DNA from 2 places in the Lysinibacillus sp. A4 genome. Region 1 is predicted to be linked to the other one. Evidence: a T-box and tRNA genes for the amino acid it is inferred to sense, from the RefSeq annotation. Region 1 holds a T-box; the other holds one or more tRNA genes.
What was found. The T-box of region 1 lies ahead of trpS (tryptophan--tRNA ligase). A T-box ahead of a tRNA ligase gene usually reads a tRNA of that ligase, here a tRNA-Trp.

Region 1 (5,774 bases):
ACGCGGAGAAGTTTTACCAGGGGAGACGTTGCATGTGAAAATGCATGAGGGTCAATGTGTTGTGGAAAAATAACAGAAAAAACCTGTTCGGCATGAAGCTGAACAGGTTTTTTCTAGCTGAATTAATGATGGTCTGCAGCTTCTGGTGTAGGGTCGTTTGGAATGATTGCTCCAATAATAAAGATAAGGATGGAGAATACAACAGAAACGATTGCCCCAGTTTTGAAATCAAATGGTACACCAAGTACAGAGCTGACTACGTAGTTTAACATAGAAACTAGTAGGAATGACCATATGAACGTTACGATATATTGCATTAATTTCACCTCAACCGAACTTTTTTCATCATAAGGTTTTACTCATATTCATTATCATATCATAACATAAATCAAAAAAAAATGAACCATTTATGTGAAACATGGCGATTTTGTCACAACAAATATGAGATTTAGTATTTTATGTTTAGTAATGTAAAGTATTTAGGAACAGCTGAGAAATAGGGGAATGCGCTCCTACGCTGGTGAAAAGCGCTCCAAAAGGGAAGAACACCGCTCATATATGATGCAAGGTGCTTTGAAAAATAATGAACAAGCTCAACAAAGTACGATAGATAAAGCTCTAAACAGAATAACCTCATTCCATAAAATTCTTCACTTCTATATGCAAAGAACACTACCCTCAGCCGCATAAATTTTAAATCATCTTGCGTCATTCCTTTTATATGCGTTATAATTATGACCAGTTACTAATAATTGATAGTAAGAAAGCTGAGGGGTTGCTATATGAACGCTGGTATTATAGGAATAGGCAAATATGTTCCTGAGAAGGTCGTTACAAATTTTGATTTGGAAAAAATCATGGATACTTCTGATGAATGGATTCGTACTCGAACAGGCATTGAAGAACGTCATTTTGCGGCAGATGATCAGGAAACTTCAGATTTGGCAGTAGCTGCTGCAAAAGAAGCTATTGCAAATGCGGGGATTACGCCTGAGGAAATTGGTTTAATTCTTGTAGCAACTGTCACGCAGGATCAAACTTTTCCAAGTGTAGCTTGTATGATTCAGGAACAAATCGGAGCAGTTAATGCTGCAGCAATGGATCAAGCAGCAGCATGTGCAGGATTTATATATAGTTTAGTGACAGCAAAGCACTTTGTTGAGGCAAATGCTTATAAATATGTCTTAGTAGTAGGTGTTGAAAAGCTGTCGAAAGTCGTTGATTGGGAAGATCGCAATACAGCTGTATTATTTGGCGATGGTGCCAGTGCAGCTATCATTGGGCAAGTCTCTGAAGGTAGAGGTATTCTATCCTTCGAACTTGGTGCAGATGGTACAGGCGGAAAGAATCTTTATTTAACGAAGCAAGATACAATTGCGATGAATGGTCGTGAAGTGTTTAAATTTGCTGTTCGACAAATGGGTGAATCGGCTGTTAATGTATTAGAGAAAGCTGGTTTAACAAAAGAAGACGTTGATTTCCTAGTGCCACATCAGGCAAATATACGTATTATGGAATCTGCACGTGAGCGGTTAGAGCTACCACCAGAAAAAATGTCAAAAACGATTCATAAATATGGAAATACTTCAGCAGCATCTATTGGTATTTCCTTGGTAGATGAGCTCGAAGCAGGTAAGATTAAAGAGGATGATTTATTAGTCCTTGTAGGTTTTGGTGGCGGCTTAACATGGGGTGCCGTAGCCATGAGATGGGGAAAATAAGTAGGAAAAATGCTTGAGGGGAGTAAGACAATGAGTAAAAGACGAGTAGTAATTACAGGAATTGGCGCAGTTACACCACTAGGAAATAGCATCGAAGAAACATGGGCAAACATTAAAGCTGGTAAATCTGGCATTGGTGAGCTGACACGTTTAAATAAAGATCTTTTTGCCGCAAAAATCGCCGCAGAAGTAAAGGACTTTGATATTGAAAAATACATTGATCGTAAGGAAGCACGTAAAATGGATCGTTTCACACAATACGCATTAGCGGCTTCTATTATGGCAATGGAAGATGCACAGCTAACAATTGATGAAGAGCTAGCTCCACGTGCAGGTGTATGGATTGGTTCTGGTATCGGTGGAATGGAAACATATGAACAACAATTTTTAACATTCCAAGAGCGTGGCGCAAGACGTGTTAGTCCTTTCTTTATCCCAATGATGATTCCTGATATGGCATCAGGCCAAGTCTCTATTCACTTTGGTGCAAAGGGGATTAATTCTTGTTCTGTAACGGCATGTGCTTCAGGCACAAACTCTATTGGTGATGCCTTTAAAGTAATTGAGCGTGGAGATGCTGATGTTATGATTTCTGGTGGTGCTGAATCACCAATCGTAACAATGGCGGTTGCAGGTTTTTGTGCCAATACAGCATTATCATTAAATCAAGATCCACAAGCAGCATGTCGCCCATTCGATAAAAACCGAGATGGCTTTATTATCGGAGAAGGAGCGGGTATCGTCATTTTAGAAGAATATGAACATGCAAAAGCTCGTGGTGCCAAAATCTATGCGGAAGTTTTAGGTTATGGTGCAACTGGGGATGCGCATCACATTACGGCTCCAGCTCCAGAGGGTGAAGGTGCAGCACGTGCGATGACGCAAGCGTTAACAGATGGTGGCGTAGAGCCTTCACAAGTTGACTATATCAATGCCCATGGTACAAGTACGCCATATAACGATTTATTCGAAACACAAGCTGTGAAAACTGCTTTTGGTGATCATGCGTATAACCTTGCGATGAGCTCAACTAAATCTATGACGGGTCACTTATTAGGAGCAGCGGGTGGTGTGGAAGCTATTTTCACAGCATTAGCCCTTAAAGAAGGGATTTTACCACCTACAATCAATTTAAAAGATCCTGATCCTGAATGTGATTTAGACTATGTTCCAAACGAAGCAAGAGAAGCAAATATTCAATATGCAATGAGTAATTCTCTTGGTTTTGGTGGTCATAATGCAAGTCTTCTATTCAAAAAATATGAAGCATAATAGATAAACATAAAAAAACGTCAGCCAAATTTAAATGGCTGACGTCTTTTTTTATAGTTTTGTGAATAAATGATAAGTAAGAAGAAATAGAAAGGATGCCATTACTATGTTTCGTCTCTTTTTATTTTTAGTAAGTTATGGCTTAATGATCCTCTCTGTAGGGAATCTCATATTGTATTTAAATTACCGCACACTAGGTTATTCATGGAAGGTTGTTTTCAAATTTATTTTTCAAACAACAGAATTTTATATGGCGGTAGGAGCCTGTATCATCATCTGCGCAGTTGTGCTTGATTTGGGCTTTGATCGATCCTCAGACAAGCCGTAAGTTTAGCGACGTGCGCGACCAAGACCCATAGCATCTTCCATACGTTTTAATGTAGCACTAGCAATCGCATTCGCCTTTTCAGCACCTTCATCTAGAATGACATCTAATTCTGATGATTCTACTAGATGATAGAATTTCTCTTGAATAGGTGTTAGGTGTTCAATTACTGCTGTTGCTACACCCTGCTTGAATCCACCATAACCAATTCCCTCATATTTTTTGACTAAATCTTCAACGGCTACCCCTGAAATAGCTGATTCGATTGTCAATAAATTTGAAACACCTGGTTTATTTTCCACATCAAATGCAACGATGCCATCAGAGTCAGTTACAGCTGATTTAATTTTTTTCTCAATATCTTTCGCAGTATCTAATAAACGGATTGTCGCTTTCGTATTTGGATCTGATTTACTCATTTTCTTTGTTGGCTCTTGTAAGGATTTAATGCGTGCGCCTGCTTTAGGTAATTGAATTTCTGGAATTGTTAAAACATCGCCAAAGCGTTTGTTAAAGCGTTCTGCAAGGTCACGAGTTAGCTCAATATGCTGCTTTTGATCATCGCCGACAGGGACAATATTTGTGTTATAAAGTAGAATGTCTGCAGCCATTAGCGGTGGATATGTTAACAGAGCAGCAGATACGCTTTCCTTACCATGTGATTTATCTTTGAATTGTGTCATACGTTCTAGCTCACCGATAGACGCAACACATTGTAACATCCATCCTGCCTGAGCATGCGCTGGCACCTCTGATTGGATAAATAATGTCGATTTTTTAGGGTCAATGCCAGTAGCAATATAGGTAGCAGCAAGCTTACGAATACTTTCTCGTAATTCTTTCGGATCTTGTGCAACAGTGATGGCATGTTGATCAACGATACAATAAATAGCGTTTCCTTCATCTTGTAGTGCCGGGAACTGCTTGAATGCTCCTAAATAGTTCCCTAATGTTACGATACCTGTAGGCTGTACGCCAGAAAAAATAGTTGTCATTAAAAATTCCTCCTCGAATTCAATTGCTGTAACTTGTGTCACAGCGTTGTTTTCACCTTTCCACTTGGTGATGAAGACAAAAAAACATCATGCGTCCTCATTAGATTTTTTCTAATGAAGGGACGAATGATGTTTGAATCCGCGGTACCACCCAGCTTGCCTAAAAAGGCCACTCAGCTTCGTAACGTGAAGGGACGAGCTTTGCTAATAGCTTCAAGTAGCGTTCACAAAGCTAACTCGGAAGTCCATTCCACATGCATCCACGATCTGTTTACAGCAACCACAGACTCTCTATACGTGAATTAGCATATGTACTACTCTTCGTCAGCGTTTTTCTCAATTTAAATTGTTCAAATTGATTTGATTGCAAAGAATTATATTATAAAGATTCCTTTGTGTAAAGTCAGACTTTTGACGGTGTTTTTTTTCTAGAAAAAATTATATGCTTTTTTTGTTATGTAATTTTGTTATAAATTTATAATTTTTTATTAAAAAATTGTTTAGATGTACACGTGGGATTGACAATTTTCTCGATTATTTTTCTTAAATGAGAACAACTGAGCTATCTGTTTAGATGTTTAAAATGCTTTAAAAATGGGAATGGTAGTAGTAGCACATAAGTTTGAAGAAAATACACCATATTTGAAAGCTGTATAAATAGACAGAATTTTTATGGATAGTTTCAGATTTTTTTTATTGGAACTATATTCAAATACAGCGGAGTACTGTATAATGGTACTGTGTATTTTACATTACATTAATTCTAATTTAACACATTGGTTCTGGTTTATAGATAATAATTTTGAAATGAAAGGATGTGTCAGAATGATCGTAACCCTATTTACATCACCAAGTTGTACCTCTTGTCGTAAAGCGAAAGCTTGGTTAGAGGAGCACGAAATTCCATATACAGAACGTAATATATTTTCTGAACCGCTTAGCATAAGTGAAATAAAAAAAATTTTACGTATGACAGAAGACGGAACTGATGAAATTATTTCCACTCGTTCCAAAATATTCCAAAAATTAAATGTGGACGTTGAAAGCTTACCATTACAACGTTTATATGAGTTAATTCAGGAATATCCTGGCTTACTACGTAGACCAATCATTTTAGATGAAAAACGTCTGCAGGTTGGCTACAATGAAGATGAAATTCGTCGTTTCTTACCTCGAAAAGTTCGAGCATATCAATTACAAGAAGCGCAACGAATGGTGAATTAAACCTTTCTATTCTGAATAATATATGTAATAGATGTTACAGATGTGGAATACATGTTGTGACATCTTTTTTTTATGTTTTACTTCTGTAAAACCTTCTATATGAAGTATAATAATTAATAGGGAAAAGTCATATATTTCCGTAAAAGTATGTTAAACTTGATTTAAGTTAAATAGTTTACTACAATTTCAATAATTCAAATATCTTCTGTGAAACGGTGTATATCCTTTTCATTTTAT
Region 2 (5,774 bases), on a different contig from region 1:
AATGCACCGTTTATCCAGTTTTGAAAGAATAAAATATTAGAATATACTTGTAATTTTTATAAGATATGTTATAATAAGTATTGTCTTTCAAATAGTCTAGTGATGATGGCAAAGAGGTCACACCCGTTCCCATACCGAACACGGAAGTTAAGCTCTTTAGCGCCGATGGTAGTTGGGGGCTTCCCCCTGTGAGAGTAGGACGTCGCTAGGCTATATACTAAAATTATTCCGAAGTAGCTCAGTTGGTAGTAGCACCTGACTGTTAATCAGGTTGTCGCAGGTTCGAGTCCTGCCTTCGGAGCCATTCTTGGAGAGTTGTCCGAGTGGCCGAAGGAGCACGATTGGAAATCGTGTAGGCGGTTAACACTGTCTCAAGGGTTCAAATCCCTTACTCTCCGCCAGCACTTTGATGTGTTCCAAACGATGGCCCCTTGGTCAAGTGGTTAAGACACCGCCCTTTCACGGCGGTAACACGGGTTCGAATCCCGTAGGGGTCACCAATTCAATACCCAGATGGAGGATTAGCTCAGCTGGGAGAGCATCTGCCTTACAAGCAGAGGGTCGGCGGTTCGAGCCCGTCATCCTCCACCATTATTTTAACAATATTATAGTATTATCGCGGGGTGGAGCAGTGGTAGCTCGTCGGGCTCATAACCCGAAGGTCGTTGGTTCAAATCCAGCCCCCGCAACCAAATGGTCCCGTGGTGTAGCGGTTAACATGCCTGCCTGTCACGCAGGAGATCGCCGGTTCGATCCCGGTCGGGACCGCCATTTATTTTAAAATATGGGTCAGTAGCTCAGTTGGTAGAGCATTAGATTGAAGCTCTAAGTGTCGGCGGTTCGATTCCGTCCTGACCCATCTTATTTTTTTGCCGGTTTAGCTCAGCAGGTAGAGCAACTGACTTGTAATCAGTAGGTCGTGGGTTCGATTCCTATAGCCGGCACCAGATATTCCCGGAGGGGTAGCGAAGTGGCTAAACGCGGCGGACTGTAAATCCGCTCCTTAGGGTTCGGCGGTTCGAATCCGTCCCCCTCCACCAGTTTTATTATTTTAGGGGCATAGTTCAACGGTAGAATAGAGGTCTCCAAAACCTTTGGTGTGGGTTCGATTCCTACTGCCCCTGCCAATTAATTTTATGGCGATTGTGGCGAAGTGGTTAACGCACCGGATTGTGGTTCCGGCATTCGTGGGTTCGATTCCCATCAGTCGCCCCATCTCATATAAAATTAATAAACATCATAATACAATGGCGATTGTGGCGAAGTGGTTAACGCACCGGATTGTGGTTCCGGCATTCGTGGGTTCGATTCCCATCAGTCGCCCCATTGTTGGGGTATAGCCAAGCGGTAAGGCAACGGATTTTGATTCCGTCATGCCTAGGTTCGAATCCTAGTACCCCAGCCATTTTTGCGGAAGTAGTTCAGTGGTAGAACACCACCTTGCCAAGGTGGGGGTCGCGAGTTCGAACCTCGTCTTCCGCTCCATGTATGACGGCGGCATAGCCAAGTGGTAAGGCACGGGTCTGCAACACCCTTATCACCGGTTCAAATCCGGTTGCCGCCTCCATATTTTAACTGTTAATCGGTTTATCCGATTTTTTTTATCTCCATTATGCCGGTGTGGCGGAATTGGCAGACGCGCACGACTCAAAATCGTGTTCCTTTGGAGTGTCGGTTCGACCCCGACCACCGGTATCATCAAATTAATAAAAATTAAGAAAGCTCATAAATCTTGATATAACAGGGTTTATGAGCTTTTTATATTAGGGGAATTGCAACAGGTTTAGAAAGAGAAGGATTCTTTTTGAAGAAAAGGTCAACGAGAATAAAAAAAGTATAGAAAATTCATTGGAAGAGAATAGTATGAGTTTTAACATAGAAGTTACTCATGGGTTTGAATCTCCAAAGGAATCATTAGAAACATAATTAAAACAAGAATGTTTATATTAGCATTCTTGTTTTTTTATGTGATAAAACATTGTGTGTCAGAACGTTCGCTATGATAGACTAAGCAGTTATGTTTATGTAAAACAGGTAAATTTGTTTTACAAATTTTACAGGGCTTTAGAGGGTAATAAATATCTTTACAATATTTTTCTATAAAGGTTGTGCCATTTTAGACGCCTGAAAAGAATAGGTTTATCCTATAGATTTTAGGTAAAAGACAAAGACATCTGTTTCAACATCAATAATTTTTTGAACTTTGGTGGAGAGAGAATATTTTCTTTTATACATTGATTTTTAGATTTCTATTTTTAAGATCTTTCATGGACCAATAAAACCCTACGAGTTGCATCTTCTAGTTGATTGAAAGTTAACAATCAACTAGAAGGTGCAGTTTTTATATATGTGTTGAGTGATGGACTTGATGTGGATGTAATCGATAGCACAAGAGTTGTCATTTTACTCCACTACATTTATATAATCATAAACGTAATGGAGTAAGTAGAAAAAATACGGTTATGTGGAAGAAAGAAGATGATAAGAGTAAAGAGACTGTTAGAGCTTATGACTGTGTATAGTAGTAATACAGGAACAGTATTAAAGGATTGTTCACAATGTAAAAGAGGAGGAAGTGGTAAAAGGGATGCGTGTAAAAAAATCAAAGTATCTTCTTTCCTATAAAGAAGAGGATGAATATCTAATTATTAATATTTATACGAATCAAATTTACGCACTAGATAAATTTAGTTCATTTATTTGGGAAGAGTTTGATAAAACACCAATAGTCTCTGATATTTCCAAATTAATAGCTAAAAGGACAAATGAAGATATTTTAATTATTCAAAAGGATTTAGATGGATTTTTAAATTCGTTGTCAAAAGGAGGTTTAATTAAATTTGTATAATATTTTATATTTATACAAAGAATTAATATTTTTAGATTTCCAAATACGGAGAAAAGGTTTTGATGAAGTCTTTAGACGCTATATAAAAAAATATACTATAGAGGGTTCTAAAGAGATTTTTACTGAGGAGAATTCTGAAGAGATTTTGGAGTGGTTTATTCTTTTAGACCAAGTTTGCTGTTGGTATCCTAGGAAAGCAGATTGTATACACAAAACGTTAATTGGTTATAAGATACTTCAATCTAAGTATGGTATACCAGTAAACATGGTAATAGGGATAAAAAAATTTCCCTTAGAGGCACATGCCTGGATTCAATATCAGGGCCACAATCTATTTGAAGAAATGGAAAATCTTGATTCGTTGAAAGTGATTATAGATTCAAACTCGTATATGAAGGGAGTTGAACTTAGGTGAATTGGTATGTGTTTGAATTTATGGATAATTCGGAGGGAGAAGTGGATAAAAATGGACATCTTAAGATCAACAGTAAATCAAAAGTAAATTATTTCAACACATCCTCACAGAACTTTGTTTTGAAAGCAGCATATGCTCAAAATACGACCCCATATGTGTTTTTTGAAAATAATGATGTGTTAATAGTGGGAGACATTGTGATATACAATATTTTGAATCATGGTGTATATGAAAATGTTGATTGGACTGAGCAAGAATTACTCACTAATTTAATTTCCCTTTATAACACATTTGGTTTGGATTTTGTGAAGCGTTTAGATGGCGAGTTTTCATTTGTTCTATTTGATAAAAAGAATTTAACATTAATGGCCTGTAGAGATACCTTGGGGGTAAAAAGGCTCTTTTATTTAAAAACCGATACAAAATTAGTAGTTGCGAGCGATATCTTTCTATTGAAAAGTTATCTAAATACACCTGAGTTGAACGGTGTTTACTTTCAAGAATATCTAAATGCAAAAGGAATTGTTGATTCCTATTTAACGCCATATAAAGAGATCTTGCGTTTACCGAGTGGGAATATGTTTGTTTATGAAAATAAGGAAATTAACCTAATAAACTATGTGAATTATGATGAATTATTTTCTGATAAATGGATGATGAAGGAGACAACTATAAATCGGGAAGCGTTAATTGAAGAATTCGAAAGTATTTTGAACAAAGCAGTTTTGAGGAGAGTACGGAAAAGCGAGCGAAATACGGTGTTATTAAGCGGTGGCTTAGACTCAACTACTATTTTTAATGTGTCAAAACGATTGGGGCATAGATACGGAGAAATTAATTCGGTAAGCGTTGTTTTTGATGAATTAAAGGAATGCGATGAAAGTGCATATATAACGGAATTATTAGAACAATATAATTCTAAAGGTACTTTTCTAAATTATGATTCAGTATTGATGTATGAAGATCTTCGGAATAATATATTACGTTTTGACGAACCGTATGCTACTGCTCCTACATGTGAATTTATTTCTCCCTTAATAGAGTCAAGTGTGAACAATAATACATATAGTATCCTAACAGGTTATGGTGGTGACCAACTTTTAACGAATCCGCCGTATTTATTAAGAGATTACGTTAGAGAAGGAAAAATAAAGGATATGTTCGGCGATTTAACTAAATATTGTATGTATACAAATATGTCTGCTTTTAAAGGATTACGTGAGTACATCATTCAACCACATCCTTTTAGTAGAACAACTAAAAATAAACGGAATCATGCTAGAAATTTATTGCATCAAATGTTAAATGCAAAAGCCAATCATTATATGGATAGGGCGATAGGTGGCTTTTATGGTGCGGATATAAAACATCCTTTTTTAGATAGGGAGTTAATTTCTTTTATGATTAAAATCCCTAGTCATATTCTCTTTGATCCCTTCTACACGAAAAAAATTTTAAGAGACTCTCAGAAAAATAAGTTACCTGACAGTATTCGACTGCGTATAAATAAAACATCACACATTGCTCATACATTAAAGAGTATAAGGAAAAATTGGAATTCAATTTATTCTAATGTAAAGTCACCTTTAGTTGTCTCAAAGTTAGGTCTTTGTTCCGAAGAGTTTTGGGAAGAAAATTTATATAAGTGGAGAAATGGTTTGTTGATAGATGAGGCTTTTTTATTACTGTTCTCCATTGAAGTATGGATTATGCAAGAAGTGTAATGAATCAATATTAATAAGGAGGCTGTTAGTGTAGGTGTATTGTGCTATTTCTAAGGGTTGCAGGAGGAAATAATTATGTTAATGACATATAGCAAACCAATGCTTTTAGATAGTGGAAATAGTTCGGAAATCATTAAAGGTCAATGTGGCTGGGGTAAAGAATTGCCATTTTTTGATGAAACAGGTGCTGTAAAAGGTAGTTATAGAAGACGTAAATATAGAACCGAACCATGTTATGGTCCTGGAGTTGTAAATATATGTTACGTTTGTAAGACTGAAACGGTTAGTTGTTCTGCAGAAAAAGATGACTGCTAACTTATAAATAGGTTAATACCAAAACTATTTTATTTATTTCGATGTTAACTGTAATTAATGTTCTACTTTTTTATTACATAAAAGTTGTAACAGGAATGTATAGTCAAGAACAGGTTTTGGTGAAGAGTCTACGATGAATCGTTATGGTTCTATAGCAGAAAATAAATACAAAAACTAAATTTGCCCTATAGTAATAGCACAATACTCCTACAAAATGTGAAATGAACGTTTTCATATTTTTCTAACTGATAAATAAAGTATGACACTAATTTTCGGGATTGTATTTTTGGTTTTCTTTTTTTACAATTTGACAAAATTAAGAAACTGCATTGATTTTCAGCGGAGATTTATACAGATTGAGCAAATAGATTTCCTGGAAAAGGGAAGAACATATTTGATTTCGGATGAAAATAACATTTTTGATAACTTATATGTTTTGAATGCTTTTTATCGTAGAATTTCAAAAAAGAGA

Region 2: it encodes a tRNA-Trp, which carries the amino acid that the T-box ahead of trpS (tryptophan--tRNA ligase) is inferred to sense. The anticodon was not compared.

The regions. Positions count from the first base shown of each region.
Region 1 is NZ_JANWTB010000011.1:98,320-104,093, forward strand. Features, by position in the region: gene NY607_RS19560 (ATP-dependent Clp protease ATP-binding subunit) at 1-73, shown strand, start outside; gene NY607_RS19565 (YjzD family protein) at 123-317, opposite strand; gene NY607_RS19570 (beta-ketoacyl-ACP synthase III) at 783-1,721, shown strand; gene fabF (beta-ketoacyl-ACP synthase II) at 1,752-2,993, shown strand; gene NY607_RS19580 (YuzI family membrane protein) at 3,100-3,321, shown strand; gene trpS (tryptophan--tRNA ligase) at 3,324-4,313, opposite strand; T-box leader at 4,429-4,650, opposite strand; gene spxA (transcriptional regulator SpxA) at 5,142-5,537, shown strand.
Region 2 is NZ_JANWTB010000009.1:143-5,916, forward strand. Features, by position in the region: rRNA gene rrf (5S ribosomal RNA) at 96-211, shown strand; tRNA gene NY607_RS17330 (tRNA-Asn) at 228-304, shown strand; tRNA gene NY607_RS17335 (tRNA-Ser) at 310-401, shown strand; tRNA gene NY607_RS17340 (tRNA-Glu) at 426-500, shown strand; tRNA gene NY607_RS17345 (tRNA-Val) at 516-591, shown strand; tRNA gene NY607_RS17350 (tRNA-Met) at 618-692, shown strand; tRNA gene NY607_RS17355 (tRNA-Asp) at 696-771, shown strand; tRNA gene NY607_RS17360 (tRNA-Phe) at 787-859, shown strand; tRNA gene NY607_RS17365 (tRNA-Thr) at 872-947, shown strand; tRNA gene NY607_RS17370 (tRNA-Tyr) at 957-1,040, shown strand; tRNA gene NY607_RS17375 (tRNA-Trp) at 1,054-1,127, shown strand; tRNA gene NY607_RS17380 (tRNA-His) at 1,140-1,215, shown strand; tRNA gene NY607_RS17385 (tRNA-His) at 1,251-1,326, shown strand; tRNA gene NY607_RS17390 (tRNA-Gln) at 1,331-1,405, shown strand; tRNA gene NY607_RS17395 (tRNA-Gly) at 1,411-1,485, shown strand; tRNA gene NY607_RS17400 (tRNA-Cys) at 1,494-1,567, shown strand; tRNA gene NY607_RS17405 (tRNA-Leu) at 1,615-1,695, shown strand; gene NY607_RS17410 (PqqD family protein) at 2,588-2,848, shown strand; gene NY607_RS17415 (lasso peptide biosynthesis B2 protein) at 2,841-3,263, shown strand; gene NY607_RS17420 (asparagine synthase-related protein) at 3,260-4,987, shown strand; gene NY607_RS17425 (hypothetical protein) at 5,063-5,302, shown strand; gene NY607_RS17430 (hypothetical protein) at 5,697-5,774, shown strand, end outside.